4 regions of the Streptacidiphilus rugosus AM-16 genome follow, and region 4 is predicted to be linked to each of the others. Evidence: riboswitches for the same ligand, from Rfam matches in the RefSeq annotation. Region 4 holds a riboswitch; each other region holds the start of a gene.
What was found. A riboswitch is a leader RNA that binds a small molecule or an ion and turns the genes downstream of it on or off. The one in region 4 is predicted to bind cyclic di-AMP.

Region 1 (3,328 bases), 1.6 Mb from region 4:
CCTGGACGGCCCGATCCCGATGGCGCCGCCGCCGCGCGGGGTCAGGGTGCTGTTCAGCCGGACCGGGGAGACGGCGGACGAGCTGATCCGTCGCCTGGTCCGAGCCGAGCCCGAGGGCCGGCCCGTCGTGGTGGTCTCCACGGACCGCGAAGTCGCGGACGGAGTACGCAAATCGGGCGCAAGGCCCGTTCCGTCCACGATGCTTCTCCGCCGCCTGGTCCGCACCTGAGTCCGGTGCGTGTAGGGTTCGAGCCCGGTGCCGGGCCGCGATCTTGAGGCTTTGTTAAGAGAGCGGGGTACCGGGGGAGACAACGAGGCCCGAACCTCACTATTCTCTCCACTCAACGTCCGTACTCGTGTTCTCTCTTCGTGCATGCGGGCGTTTCCGTGTGTGAAGGGATTGCATTCGTCGTGGCTTCTCACCGCCGTCCTCGCCAGGTCAGCCGTGCCCGTGTCTCCGTGCTGACCGCGGCAGCGGCGACCGTCGTGGCCATATCGGCGCAGACGGCCGCGCAGGCGGCCCCGACGATCTCGACCAAGGATGCCAAGACCCAGGTCGACGCCGACCGCAAGGCGGCCTCGGACATCACCGAGCAGTACAACACCGCGCACAGCCAGCAGCAGGCCCTGCAGGCGCGGGTGGCGATCCTGCAGGACGAGATAGCCCGGCAGCAGGCGCAGATGAACGGCGAGCTGGCCAACCTCGGGCAGATCGCCAACGCGCAGTACTCCACCGGCGAGGTGGACCCGACGCTCCAGCTGATGCTCTCCAGCGACCCGTCGACCTTCCTGCAGAAGGCCGCCTCGCAGAGCGAGCTCACCGCCAACCAGACCGGGGCACTGGAGCAGCTGGTCGCCCAGGAGGCCACCCTCAATCGGGAGAAGGCGCAGGCGGCGGCGGAGCTGGCGCAGGAGCAGACGCTGCTGCAGCAGATGAGCTCGCAGAAGTCCGCGGCGCTCGCCAAGCTCAAGCACGCGCAGTCGGTCCTCGACGCGCTCACCCCGTCCCAGCGCGCCACCGTGGGTGGCGGCTACGGTTCGACGCCCTCCGGCGGCAGCTACAACGGCACCATCGACCTGACCGGCATCTCCGCGGCCGCGCACACGGCGATGGAGGCGGCCATGAGCCGCATCGGCAAGTCGCCCTACCTCTGGGGCGGTTCCACCCCGGCCGGCTTCGACTGCTCGGGCCTGGTGATGTGGGCCTACGCCCAGGCGGGCGTCTCGCTGCCGCACTCCTCCCAGGCGGACGAGTCGGTCGGCACCGCGGTGCCGAGCCTGGCCGACGCCAAGCCCGGCGACATCATCGTGATGGAGCACGGCAACCACGTCGGCCTCTACGCCGGCAACAACATGCTGCTGAACGCCCCGGAGTACGGCTACGACGTGTCGGTCCAGCCGATGTCCTACTTCGGCGGCATTGTGGCGATCCGTCGGATCTGACGCGACGACGCCTCTGTGAGTCAGCTCACACGCGTGTGACTGGTGGGGCGCGAATGACCGATTTGACCCCCATGTCGTCGGCATCTGGTCATGATGTGACTACGCAGCGTCCCTGATCTGATGGGGCGTCGAAAGTGATGAGAGTTTTTACTGACAAGGATTTGAACCGATCACGGTTGGGTTACTAGGGTCGGTCCCCGAACCGCCGCGCAGTCGTTCGCCCAATCCGGGCGGCAGCGGAGGTTTCCGTCGAGTTCGACGACGCGGCAGGGCCGACCGCCTGAGGGCGGGGAGTCCGTACTGGGGAAGCCGTCGAGTCGGAGCCGGGGAACCATTTCCCCCCGGGGTGAATCGACGCCTGGACGGACCGGTGAGATCCCGGTCCGGTGAAGCGTCGTAGGGCTGCCTTCCTGGCCCGAACCCGTCAGCTCACCCGGTAGGCGGACGTAGGAAGAAGGAGCTCGCCTTCGTGGCGTCCCATCGTCGTCCCAAGTCTCCCAGTCGGGCGCGCATCTCCGTGCTGACCGCCGCCGCCGCCACCGCCGTCGCGGTGTCCGCCCAGAGCGCGCAGGCCGCGCCGAAGCCGACGACGGCCCAGCTCCAGGCCCAGCTCCAGCAGCTGAACACCGAGTCGGACCAGGCGATCCAGAAGTTCGATGCCGCCCAGGCCAAGCTGAAGACCCAGCAGGCCGCGGTCAACACCCTGCAGGACCAGATCGCTCGCTCCCAGTCGACGGTCAACAGCAGGCTCGACGCCCTCGGTGAGGTCGCCAGCCAGCAGTACGCCTCCGGCGCCGTCGACTCGACGGTGCAGCTCCTGCTCTCGTCGACGCCCGACGAGTACCTGGCCCAGGCCTCCTCGCTCGGTCAGATCACCGACAACCAGGCGAGCGAGATCAAGTCGCTGCAGGCCGAGCAGGGCAAGCTGGACGCGGAGAAGGCCCAGGCCGAGCAGACGCTCCAGCAGATCCAGGCCACCAACCAGCAGCTGGCCGCCAACAAGGCCGAGGTCCAGAAGAAGATCGCGCAGACGCAGGCGCTGCTCGACTCGATGACCGCCGCGCAGAAGGCCGCCCTCGCCAAGAGCACGGGCAGCGGCGCCGCGAGCCGTGACACCGGCTCCACCAGCCGTCCCAACCTCGGCAGCGCCAAGCCCGGCAGCAGCATCGAGGCCGCCGCCTTCGCCGCCGCGCAGACCCGTCTGGGCATGCCCTACGTCTGGGGCGCGACCGGTCCGACCTCGTTCGACTGCTCCGGTCTGGTGCAGTGGTCCTACGCGCAGGCCGGCTACTCGATCGGTCGCAGCACCTACGACCAGATCAACTACGGCACCCCGGTCGCCTCGGTGTCCGACCTGCAGGTGGGCGACCTGATCTTCTTCAACGGCAACTCGCACGTCGGCATCTACGCCGGCAACGGCATGGTGCTGCACGCCCCGCACACCGGCACCGTCGTCAAGTACGAGCAGCTGAGCTACATCGGCTCGATCTACGCGATGCGCCACATCTGAGCCACGCGAGCCCTTGAGGCCCCTGGCCGGCGGACTCTCCGCCGACCAGGGGCCTTCTCGTGCGTCCGGGGGCATGATCGGTCGTATGTCCTTCGACGTCGCCGTCCTCGCCTCGCACACCGGGACCAACCTGCGGGCCCTCACCGCCGCCGGACGACGGCCCACGAGCGCCTTCGGCGTCACCCTGGTCATCAGCAACAACAGCGGTTCGGGCGCGCTGGCCCACGCCCGCGCACAGGGGATCCCCTGCCTCCACCTGTCCGGCCGCACCCACCCGGACTCGGACGTCCTCGACCGGACCATGCTCGCCGCGCTGCGGGAGCACGGCATCGACCTGGTCGTCACCGCCGGATACATGAAGAAGCTCGGCCCGGC
Region 2 (3,328 bases), 420 kb from region 4:
TTGCTGCCGAGATTGTGGGGCGGCCGCACCACCGTCACACCGTAGGACGCGGCGACCTCCCCGGTCCGGTCAATCGATCCGTCGTCCACGACAATGATGCGCTCGGCCGGAACGGTCTGCCGCAGCAGCGCCTCCAGTGTGGCCGGCAGACCTGACTCCTCATTGTGCGCAGGCACGATCACGGAAAGCGTCAGCATGTTCGCCGAGTTCCTTCGTCCGTAAACGGAGTTCATGTTCCGGGGCGCCTCCCAGGGCACCCCGGAGAACTGTCAGGAAATTCATAGCATCATGTGGACGGCTCGCCGGCTCCGGCGTTACCGGCCATCAGTGTGATGATTTCCGACCGCCCTCGGGGCCGGCGGCGGAGGCGCAGAAAGGCCCCTCGCCGGCGGTCGGTCCGCCGGCCAGGGGCCTCAGCTGTCGCGTCGAGCGCTCAGATGTGCCGCATCGCGTAGATCGAACCGATCTGGGCCATGGGCTCGTAGCGGACGTAGGCGCCGGTGTGCGGGGCGTGGAGGATGATGCCGTTGCCCGCGTACATCCCGACGTGCTCGGCGCCGTTGAAGAAGACCAGGTCGCCCACCTGGAGATCGGCGGTGGAGTTCACCGCCGTGCCGTAGTTGATCTGGTCGTAGGTGGTGCGGCCGAGGTGGTAACCGGCCTGCGCGTAGGCCCACTGCATCAGGCCCGAGCAGTCGAACTGGCTCGGCCCCGTGCCGCCTCGCAGGTAGGGATCGCCTATGCGGGTCTGCGCGGCCTTGAACGCGGCGGCCTCGATCGAGTCGCCCGGCTGCGAGTTGCCCAGGTTCGCCGTCGAGCCGTAGCCGTGACCGCCGACGATCCCGTTGCCGCCGCCGGTCACCGCGGAGAGCTGCTTCGCGGTCAGCGAGTTGAGCAGCTTCTGGGTCTCCTTGACCTTCGCGTCGGCCGCGGCCTTCGCCGCGGCGGCCTGGCGGACACTGGCGTCCAGCGCCTGCAAGGCGGCCTCCGCCTGGGACTTCTCCTTGGTGAGGGTCCGCTCCTCGGACCGCAGCGCGTCGAGCTCGCCGACCTGACTGCTGGTCACCTGGTTCATCGCGGACGCCTTGTCCAGGAACTCACTCGGGTCGCTGCTCAGCATCAGCTGCACCGTCGGGTCGACGGCGCCCTCCGCGTACTGGGACTGCGCGATCCGGCTCACGTCGTCCATGAGCAGATTGACCTTCGCCTGGCGGCGGGCTATCTCGTCCTGGAGCAGCGCGGCCTTCTGCTGCTGGCCCTGGACCTGCTCCTCCACCTGGTCGTAGACCTGGACGGCGTGGTCGGACTCGTTGTTCAGCTGGTCGAGCTGCGCCTTGAGCTGGCCGGTCGTCGGCGTGGGCGCGGCGCTCGAGGACTGGGCGGTGAGTGCGACGCCGGTCGCGGCGACGGCGGTGATCAGCGACACCCGGGCGCGGGTGCGACTCGGGGTGGTGGGACGGCGGTGGGACGCCACGCGGGCGGACTCCTTCTTCCTACGTCCGCCTACCGGGTGAGCTGACGGGTTCGGGCCGGAAGTTCGCCCTACGACATCTCACAGCCCTGCGGCCGCCTGATGCCGATTCACCCCGAGGAACGTGGGTCCCCGGCTCCGAGTCGGCGGCCTGACCGTTGCCCGGCCCTGCTGCCTCGTCAGACTCGGCGGTACCGCCGCGGTCGCCCAGGGTCGGACGATCGACGTCGCAACGGTTCGAGCCCGACCCTAGTTGCCCGATCGTGACCATAGCAATATCTGATGCGTCAGATCCTGTCTGCTTTCCGTCCGAAGTGGCGCAAAAGGACGCGGTGACCTCCTCTTTCCACCCGCCACCTCCACCCTGAGGTGGTGGTCCCCCGGCGTGGCGGCCCGCCACCCTGGGGACATGGGCGCGATGGAGACGGTGGTCCGTGACGCGGTGTCAGGCTGCGTCGGACTGGTCGCGGTGTGCTGGGTGGCGGGCGCGCTGTACTTCGGAGCACAGAGTCCGGCGGGCCTGCGGGGCTGGTCCGCGCGGGCGCGGAGCTCGCTGCCCGCGCGGCTGGGCCTGGTCGCGGGCGTCGCGGTCCTCGTCGCCCTGGGCGGCGGCGGTCGGGGCCGGCTCTGGCGGCATCTGCAGTACTGGCAGCCGGCGCTCGCCGTCCTCGGCGTCGTCGTGGTCGTGGCGTCGACCGCGCTGCTGCTGTGGGCGCGGTGGGTGCTCGGCACGATGTGGGCGAGCGTCCCGCTGGTGCGGCAGGGACACGAACTGCGCACCGGCGGGCCCTACGCCCACGTCCGCCACCCCATCTACACCGGGTTCCTCGGCCTCGTGCTCGGCGGCACGCTCGCGGAGGGCCTCGGTCTCTGGCTGCTGATCGCCGCCGCGTGCGTGCCTTGGCTGCTGCACCGGGTGCGCGTCGAGGACCGGCTGATGGCGGCGGAGTTCGGCGAGCAGTACGCCGCCTACCGCCGCCGGGTCCCGGCCCTGGCACCCCGCCTGCCACACCGGAACTGACGGGCCGCCGACCGGTTCGTCCGCCCGGCGGCCTCAGTCCAGCCGCTTCAGCCCCTCGGCCGTCGGCTGGTACGCACCGGGCGACAGGGCGGGGTCGGTGGCCAGAGCGGCGATCGCCGCGCCGATGTCGGCCGGGGTGAGCACCGGGCCCATCCGGCGCAGGAACTCCTCCTCCGCCACACCCGAGCGCTCGGCGTAGGCCCGCACACCGGCGTTCCCGACGCCGCTGCCGGGGGTCATCGGCGGCAGGATGCTGCGGAAGTCGATCCCCAGGCCGCTGCGGGCGGACTCCTCGGCCGCGTACCCGGTGAGGAAACGGACCGCCGCCTTGGCGCCCGCGTAGCCCCCGCTGACCGGCGAGCCCTTCAGCGCCGCGCCGCTGGAGACGGCCACCACGACGCTGCCCGGGTCCAGTGGGAGCGTCAGCGCCTGCCGGGTCCAGTGGAAGGCGTGCCGGACGTCAGCCTCCCAGTGCCGACTGAAGCTCTCCCAGTCGTACTCCTGCAGCGGGCGCCCCAGTGGAACCGCGCCCGCGTTCAGCACGAGCACCCGCGGCCGGTACTGCGCGAGCAGCCGCTCGGCGACGTCGGGATCCGTCGCGTCCGCGGCGACGGGCACGAAGCCCGCACCGAGGCGTTCGCGCCGTTCGTCCAGCTCCGCCTTGTCGCGGGCGACGCCGACGACGCGCGCGCCGGCCGCGCACAGGACGGCCGCGGCCTCCGCGCCGAGGCCCCGGCTCGCGCCGGTGACGATCGCGGTGGCGCCGGTGAGATCAGGGACGGTCATGGCCGCTCCTCCTCCGTGACGAACTCTCGATGGCCTGATATTCAACCTCT
Region 3 (3,328 bases), 3.1 Mb from region 4:
GGTCTTGATCTGGCCGCAGTTGGTGGCGACGGCGAGGTCGGCGATGGTGACGTCCTCGGTCTCACCGGAGCGGTGCGACATCATGCAGCGGAAGCCGTTGCGCTGGGCCAGCTCGACCGCGTCCAGCGTCTCGGTCAGCGAGCCGATCTGGTTGACCTTCACCAGCAGGGCGTTGGCCGCGCCCTCCTTGATGCCGCGGGCCAGGCGCTCCGGGTTGGTGACGAACAGGTCGTCGCCGACGAGCTGGACCTTGTCGCCGAGCTCGGCGGTGATGGTCTTCCAGCCCTCCCAGTCGTCCTCGAACAGCGGGTCCTCGATGGAGACCAGCGGGTACGCGGCGACGAGCTCGCCGTAGTAGGCGCTCATCTCGGCGGCGGTGCGGGCCTTGCCCTCGAACTGGTACGCGCCGTCCTTGTAGAACTCGGACGCGGCGCAGTCCAGGGCCAGCGCGATGTCGCGGCCGGGGGTGTAGCCGGCGCCCTTGATCGCCTCGACGATCAGGTCCAGCGCCTCGCGGTTGGAGTCGAGGTTCGGCGCGAAGCCGCCCTCGTCGCCCAGACCGGTGGAGAGACCGCGGGCCTTCAGCACGCCCTTGAGCTGGTGGTAGACCTCGACGCCCCAGCGCAGCGCCTCGGAGAACGACTCCGCGCCGATCGGCGCGATCATGAACTCCTGGATGTCCACGTTGGAGTCCGCGTGCGAACCACCGTTGAGGATGTTCATCATCGGGACCGGCAGCACGTGGGCGTTGGGGCCGCCCAGGTAGCGGAAGAGCGGCAGGTCGCTGGCCTCGGAGGCGGCGTGCGCCACGGCGAGGGAGACGCCCAGGATCGCGTTGGCGCCCAGGGAGGACTTGTCGGCGGTCGCGTCCAGGTCGAGCATGGCCTGGTCGATCAGGCGCTGCTCGGTGGCGTCGTAGCCGACCAGCTCCGGGCCGATCTGCTCGATGACGGCGAGGACGGCCTTCTCCACGCCCTTGCCGCCGTAACGGGACTTGTCACCGTCACGCAGCTCAAGGGCTTCGAAGGCACCGGTGGAGGCGCCGGACGGCACGGCAGCGCGGCCGGTGCTGCCGTCGTCGAGGCCGACCTCGACCTCGACGGTGGGGTTGCCTCGCGAGTCGAGGATCTCCCGGGCTACGACGACGTCGATGGACGGCACAACTGTCTCCTCAGGGGGATGCGGGTTGTTACGCACAGAGCCTAGCCCGTGTCGGGGCCGGGACCACTCAGGACCTTTGCCCTGTCTTGACTGACGGACATCTGGCGCAAACGCGGGAAAGCCCCTACCGGTCGGTAGGGGCCTTTCGCGAAGGTGCGTGCCGCGTCCGCTACACGAGGACGAGCCGCTCGCCGACGAAGATCAGATCCGGGTCGCTCCCGACGGTGGACCGGTTCCGCTCGTACAGCGCGTGCCAGCCGCCCGCGACGTGGTGGCTCGCGGCGATGCCGGAGAGGGTGTCGCCCGCCTCGACCGTGTAGACGCCGGCCGTGGACGAGCCGCCGTGCGCCGGCGCGCCGGGCCTCGGCTTGGCGTGCTTGGGGGCGGACTTCTTCGGCGCGGCGGGCTTGCTGTGCGAGTGGCCGGAGCCGGACTTGGAGGAGGTGTCGACGGTGGCCGGCGCACCGCCCGCGCTCAGACCGGCCCGCGGGCCGCAGACCGGCCACGCGCCCGGCCCCTGACTGTCCAACACCTTCTCGGCGACGGCGATCTGCTGACCCTTGCTCGCGTGGTTCGCGGTGGAGGCGTAGGCGCCGCCGCCGTAGGCCCGCCAGGTGCTGGCGGAGAACTGGAGCCCGCCGTAGTAGCCGTTCCCCGTGTTGATGGACCAGTCGCCGCCGCTCTCGCACTGGGCGACCTTGTCCCAGGTGGAGACGGACGCGGCGCTCGCACTGGCCGCCCCGATGAAGGGGAGGGCCACCGCGGCGCCGGCCACGCCGGTGGTCGCGACGATGGCCTTGGCCTTGTTGACGCGGATTCGGCGATGGCGGCCGTTGCCGGAGAGGAGCATGAAGGATTCCCTCTGCGACGCCTGCGAGGTGAGCTGTCGGGTTCGGGCCGTAGAGGCTGGCCCGGACGCTGATGCGTCTTCACCCCGAGCCGTCCGCGCTCCCGCGTGAACGGCGACCTACCTGGGTCCCCCACTCCTGCCCGTTCGTCAAGTCGACGTTGCCGCCCCACGGTGGACAGGACTCGGCGTCCCGCGAGGCGGTGTCCGCTGACGCGAACTTCACGGAGGCTAGGCAGGTTTTCATACGAACTCAACCTCCGACACGAGGAGCCGGAGGGCCGCCGACCCGGCGTCAGCCGCGTGAACTGGGCTTCCTCTGCGCCAGGACGTCAGATGTGAGCTCCGTTACCCTGCCGTGATACGAGCAACCGGTGGGTCAGGTGTGACCACTCGTCAAAGAGGGACGCCTGGGGAACGCCCACCCCCAGCAGCCGCTCACTCCGCCGCGACAACCCGCCGGCCCAGCCCAGAAAGCGCACTCCCGCCGCGCGCGCGGCCGAAGCGTCGCCGACCGCGTCGCCGACGTACACGCAGCGGGAGACGGCCTCGCCGGCCACTCCCAGAGCGTGCAGCGCCTCCTGGATACCGGAGGGGTCCGGCTTCATCCGCGCCAGGTCGGCGGGGCGGCCGACGACATGCTTGGCCAGCGCCTCCACCAGGCCCGCACCGAGCAGGTACTCCTCGATCGCGGGACGTGCGTTGTTGCTGACCACGGCCAGGGGGACGCCGGCCTTCGCCAGCGCCAGCACACCCTCGCGCGCACCGGGCGTCGGATCGGCCGAGACCGCCGCCAGCAGCTCCTCGCGGGCCAGGGCCCGGTCCGTCAGCGCGATCAGCCGGGCGGCCTCGGCCGACGGCGTTCGGGCGGCGTCGAGCAGTGCGGGCAGTCGGGCCAGCAACCCGTGCGGGTCGTCGGTCTCCTGGAGCCATGCCACGCCCTGCCCGCGCAGCTCGTCGAGGAGCACGCGGGCGACCCCGGGCGCCGGGCGGCGGGCGAAGAGGTTGCACACCGGCCCGTCGAAGTCGAGCAGCACGGCGGCGACGGCCTCGTGCGGCGGCTGAGGGTGCGTGATCGCGTCACTCCGGTTCGTTCACGTGCGCCGGCCCGTCGAGCGGTGGCCGGTCGTGCTGCGGTTCGTCGGGCAGGGGTCTGGAGAGGGAGACGCCGTAGGGCTCGGCCCTGGCCCACCAGGAGGCGAAGAAGGCCCGGGCGGTGTCCACGTAGACGGAGTCCGTGTGGTTGGCGAGAGCCTGGCGCCGGCGCGGGAAGAGCCGGGTGCTCAGGCCGGTCAGGTCCTCCAGCCGCACCAGGTGGCC
Region 4 (3,328 bases):
CACCTGCGACTGGCGCGACGGCGACGTGTGGTGACGGTGGTCGTGCTGACGGACGGCCCGGGCGACGCCTCGCCCTCACCCGAACGGACCGGTTGGCGCAGCTGACCGAATTGAGACGCAGCCCTCACCAGCGGGCCGCTCCAGGACGCGTGTCCGTTCGCACGAAAAGCGCCCGGGTGACGGACACTCGTCAGACAGACGCGGGCGGCATGCGAGGAGGCGCGAGGATGAGCACGAGAGAGACCGAGGCCGAGGTCATGGTCGCCGACGCGCCGGAGGCACAGCGCTTCGAGGCGCGCATCGAGGGCGATCTCGTCGGCTTCGCCTCCTACCTCAGGGACGACGTGCGCGTGGTCTACCAGCACACCGTCGTCGGCCCGGCCTACGAGGGCATGGGCATCGGGGGGCTGCTGGCACGCGCCGCGGTCGAGGACGGGATCAGCCGCGGCATCGAGGTGCGGGTGACCTGCCCGTTCATCAAGGCCTGGCTGACACGACACCCGGAGTACCAGGACAAGTTGTCCGGTACTCCGGGTGCGTGAACAACGGGGGAGAGAACCCGTTCAGTCAGCCCGTCGAGAGCATCAGGAGACGCGACCCGCGAAGTCGGGGGTGTAGTTGCTGATGGTCTCCCACTTCACGCCCGCGCTCGGGTTGGCGGCCTCGACGTAGCGGCCGTTGCCCACGTAGATCGCGACGTGGTAGGTGCCGGCGGCGGAGCCGTCGTTCGACCAGAAGAGCAGGTCGCCCGGCTGCACCTGGTCGATGGAGATGCGGGTGGTGGACGCGGCCATCTCCTCGCTGGTGCGCGGGAGCGAGACGCCGGCCTGCGCGTAGGCGGCCTGGACCAGACCGGAGCAGTCCCACGCGTTGGGGCCGTTGCCGCCCCAGACGTAGGAGTCGCCCACGTGAGACTCGGCGAAGGCGATCGCCGCGGCCACACCGGAGGAGCTCGCGGTGGAGGTCGTCGCCGAGGCGTTGGTCGCCGTGGCGGCGGAGCTCGACGAGCCGCCGGAGGAGGAGCTGTCGGACGAGGTGGCCGGGGCGGACGCCGCGGCACCGCCGCCGAGGACCAGGCGCTGACCCGGGTAGATCAGGTCCGGGCCCGAGGTCAGGACGGACCGGTTCAGCTCGTACAGACGCTGCCAGCCACCGGAGACGTGCTCCTTCTGCGCGATGGTGGACAGCCAGTCACCGCTCTGCACGGTGTAGCTGCGCGCCGCCGTGGTGGTGCTCGCGGCGGGGGCGGAGCTGCCGGAGTCCGCGCTCTCGCTGTCGCTGCTCGACGCGTTGTCCGAGCTGCTGGAGGGGGTGGAGTTGCTCGTCGAGGACGAGGAGCCGGAGGTGTTGAGCTGCGGCGAGCCGCCGCCCTGGGACAGACCGGCCTGCGGGCCGCAGACGGGCCAGGCGCCCGGGCCCTGGCTGGCCAGGACCTTCTCGGCGGTGGCGATCTGCTGGTCCTTGCTGGCCAGGTCGGCGCGGGAGGCGTACTGCTGGCCGCCGTAGGCGTCCCAGGTGGACTGGTCGAACTGCAGACCGCCGTAGTAGCCGTTGCCGGTGTTGATCGACCAGTCGCCGGAGCTCTCGCACTGGGCGACGGCGTCCCAGGTGGAGACGGTGGCGGCGTGGGCGCCGGTCGCGGTGACCAGCGGGAGCGCCATGCCGGCGCCGGTCAGACCGACGGTGGCGAGCAGGCGACGGGAGGTGCGGCGGGCGAGTTTGGGCGCGCGGTGGCGACCCGTGCTGTTGGACAGCATGAAGTAGGTCCTCTCCCACGCCTGCGAGGTGAGCTGTCGGGTTCGGGCTGGAGTTGCCCGGCCGTGCGGTGTCACGGCTTCACCCCAAGCCGCGAGCGCTGGGCTCGCGGCGACTTACCTGGGTCCCCCGCTCCTGCCGTTCGTTTGCGTCGGGTGACTGCTGACATGACCGGTGGCAGGACTCGGCGTTCCGGAGATGTCAGTTCCGCTTAAGTGCGAATGACGGTGACCGTAGGCAGGTCCGACTTCAAACCTCAAGTCGCCAAGACGCCAATGAGACGTCCATCACGGACGCGCTTCATGATTCACAGACAAGGGTCGGCGGAATGCCCGAATTGCCGTCCTGATATGGCGTCATTCATCTGATATGTCCGATTGACTATGCTTCCGCCGCCGTCGTCAGTCTCACAGGAACACAAAGGCCCGGGCCGACCCGCGCACGCGAGTCGACCCGGGCCGAGCAGGTACCGATCAGGTCAGCCGGGTGAGCTTCTCGCCGAAGCCGGGCGTGCCCAGGTCCGACTGCAGCGTGACGGGGACCGTCTGCGCGCCCGCCCCGCTGCCGACCACCAGCTCACCCACCGTCGTCCCGGCCGGCGCGCTGTGCGGGATGGTCGCGCCCGCGAGCGGCTTCAGCGACAGCTGGACGGAGAGCCCGCCCCAACCGGCCACCGAGACGTCCTGGGTGGCCACGACGGGCGTCCTGCCGCCCAGCCCGTCGTCCACGTAGCCGACGACGTCGCCCTTCTTGGCGATCACGTGCGACTGCAGCGCGGCCTCGGCGCTGATGATCAGTTTCTTGCTCTTGGCCAGCACCTGGGGCAGCCAGCCGCCGCCGTCCCCGCCGATCGCCGGCTGGCTCAGCACCACGCCGTAGAGGGTCTCCGTGGTGTCGCCTGCCTTCTGCCGCGCCGCCCACATCAGGTTGCCGAGCGCGGCGCTGCTGCTGCCGGTCTTCACGCCGATGACGCCGTTCCTCAGCAGCAGCCCGTTGTTGTTCTGGATCAGGCCGTTCTCCGGCGGCGTGAAGGACGCGGTGCCGACGATCTCCCTGAACACCGGGTCGGCCATGGCCGCCTTCTCCAGCATCAGCTGGTCGTTGGCGGTGCTCTTGGTGGTGCTGGTCAGCCCGCTGGGGTCGGTGTAGGTGGTCTTGGTCATGCCGAGCCCGACGGCGGTGGCCTGCATCTTCTGGACGAACGCCTCCTGGCTGCCGGCGTCCCAACGGCCCAGCAGACGGGCGATGTTGTTGGCGGACGGGATCAGCAGCATCTGCAGCGCCTGGTACTCCGTCAGCTGCTCGCCGACGGAGACCTTCATGACCGACTCCTGGCCGGCGGTGCCGGTGACGTAGTCGTTCACCGCCTGCTGGTCGACGGTGAGGGACGGGCCCTGCTCGCCCTTCTTGAGCGGCTTGTCGTGCAGGATGACGTAGGCCGTCATGACCTTGGTGACACTCGCCAGCGGCACCGGGTCGTCACTGCCGCTGTGACCCATCACGCCGAGACCGGGAACCTCCACCGCCGCCTGGCCCTTGACCGGCCAGTCGAGCTGCGGCGCCCCGCCGTCGA

Region 1: another riboswitch for cyclic di-AMP. It lies ahead of BS83_RS18390 (C40 family peptidase); the one in region 4 lies ahead of BS83_RS48385 (transglycosylase family protein).
Region 2: another riboswitch for cyclic di-AMP. It lies ahead of BS83_RS27210 (C40 family peptidase); the one in region 4 lies ahead of BS83_RS48385 (transglycosylase family protein).
Region 3: another riboswitch for cyclic di-AMP. It lies ahead of BS83_RS39205 (LysM peptidoglycan-binding domain-containing protein); the one in region 4 lies ahead of BS83_RS48385 (transglycosylase family protein).

The regions. Positions count from the first base shown of each region.
Region 1 covers NZ_JQMJ01000004.1:2,040,395-2,043,722, reverse strand. Annotated here, with positions in the region: gene BS83_RS18400 (NYN domain-containing protein) at 1-229, shown strand, start outside; gene BS83_RS18395 (C40 family peptidase) at 412-1,443, shown strand; cyclic di-AMP (ydaO/yuaA leader) riboswitch at 1,744-1,902, shown strand; gene BS83_RS18390 (C40 family peptidase) at 1,913-2,953, shown strand; gene purN (phosphoribosylglycinamide formyltransferase) at 3,039-3,328, shown strand, end outside.
Region 2 covers NZ_JQMJ01000004.1:4,009,044-4,012,371, forward strand. Annotated here, with positions in the region: gene BS83_RS27205 (glycosyltransferase family 2 protein) at 1-197, opposite strand, end outside; gene BS83_RS27210 (C40 family peptidase) at 434-1,474, opposite strand; cyclic di-AMP (ydaO/yuaA leader) riboswitch at 1,485-1,630, opposite strand; gene BS83_RS27215 (methyltransferase family protein) at 1,881-2,492, shown strand; gene BS83_RS27220 (SDR family NAD(P)-dependent oxidoreductase) at 2,526-3,278, opposite strand.
Region 3 covers NZ_JQMJ01000004.1:6,701,504-6,704,831, forward strand. Annotated here, with positions in the region: gene eno (phosphopyruvate hydratase) at 1-1,161, opposite strand, end outside; gene BS83_RS39205 (LysM peptidoglycan-binding domain-containing protein) at 1,331-2,011, opposite strand; cyclic di-AMP (ydaO/yuaA leader) riboswitch at 2,015-2,171, opposite strand; gene BS83_RS39210 (HAD family hydrolase) at 2,341-3,045, opposite strand; gene BS83_RS39215 (GntR family transcriptional regulator) at 3,089-3,328, opposite strand, start outside.
Region 4 covers NZ_JQMJ01000004.1:3,591,293-3,594,620, forward strand. Annotated here, with positions in the region: gene BS83_RS25280 (GNAT family N-acetyltransferase) at 1-34, shown strand, start outside; gene BS83_RS25285 (GNAT family N-acetyltransferase) at 228-542, shown strand; gene BS83_RS48385 (transglycosylase family protein) at 585-1,757, opposite strand; cyclic di-AMP (ydaO/yuaA leader) riboswitch at 1,763-1,923, opposite strand; gene BS83_RS25300 (D-alanyl-D-alanine carboxypeptidase family protein) at 2,229-3,328, opposite strand, start outside.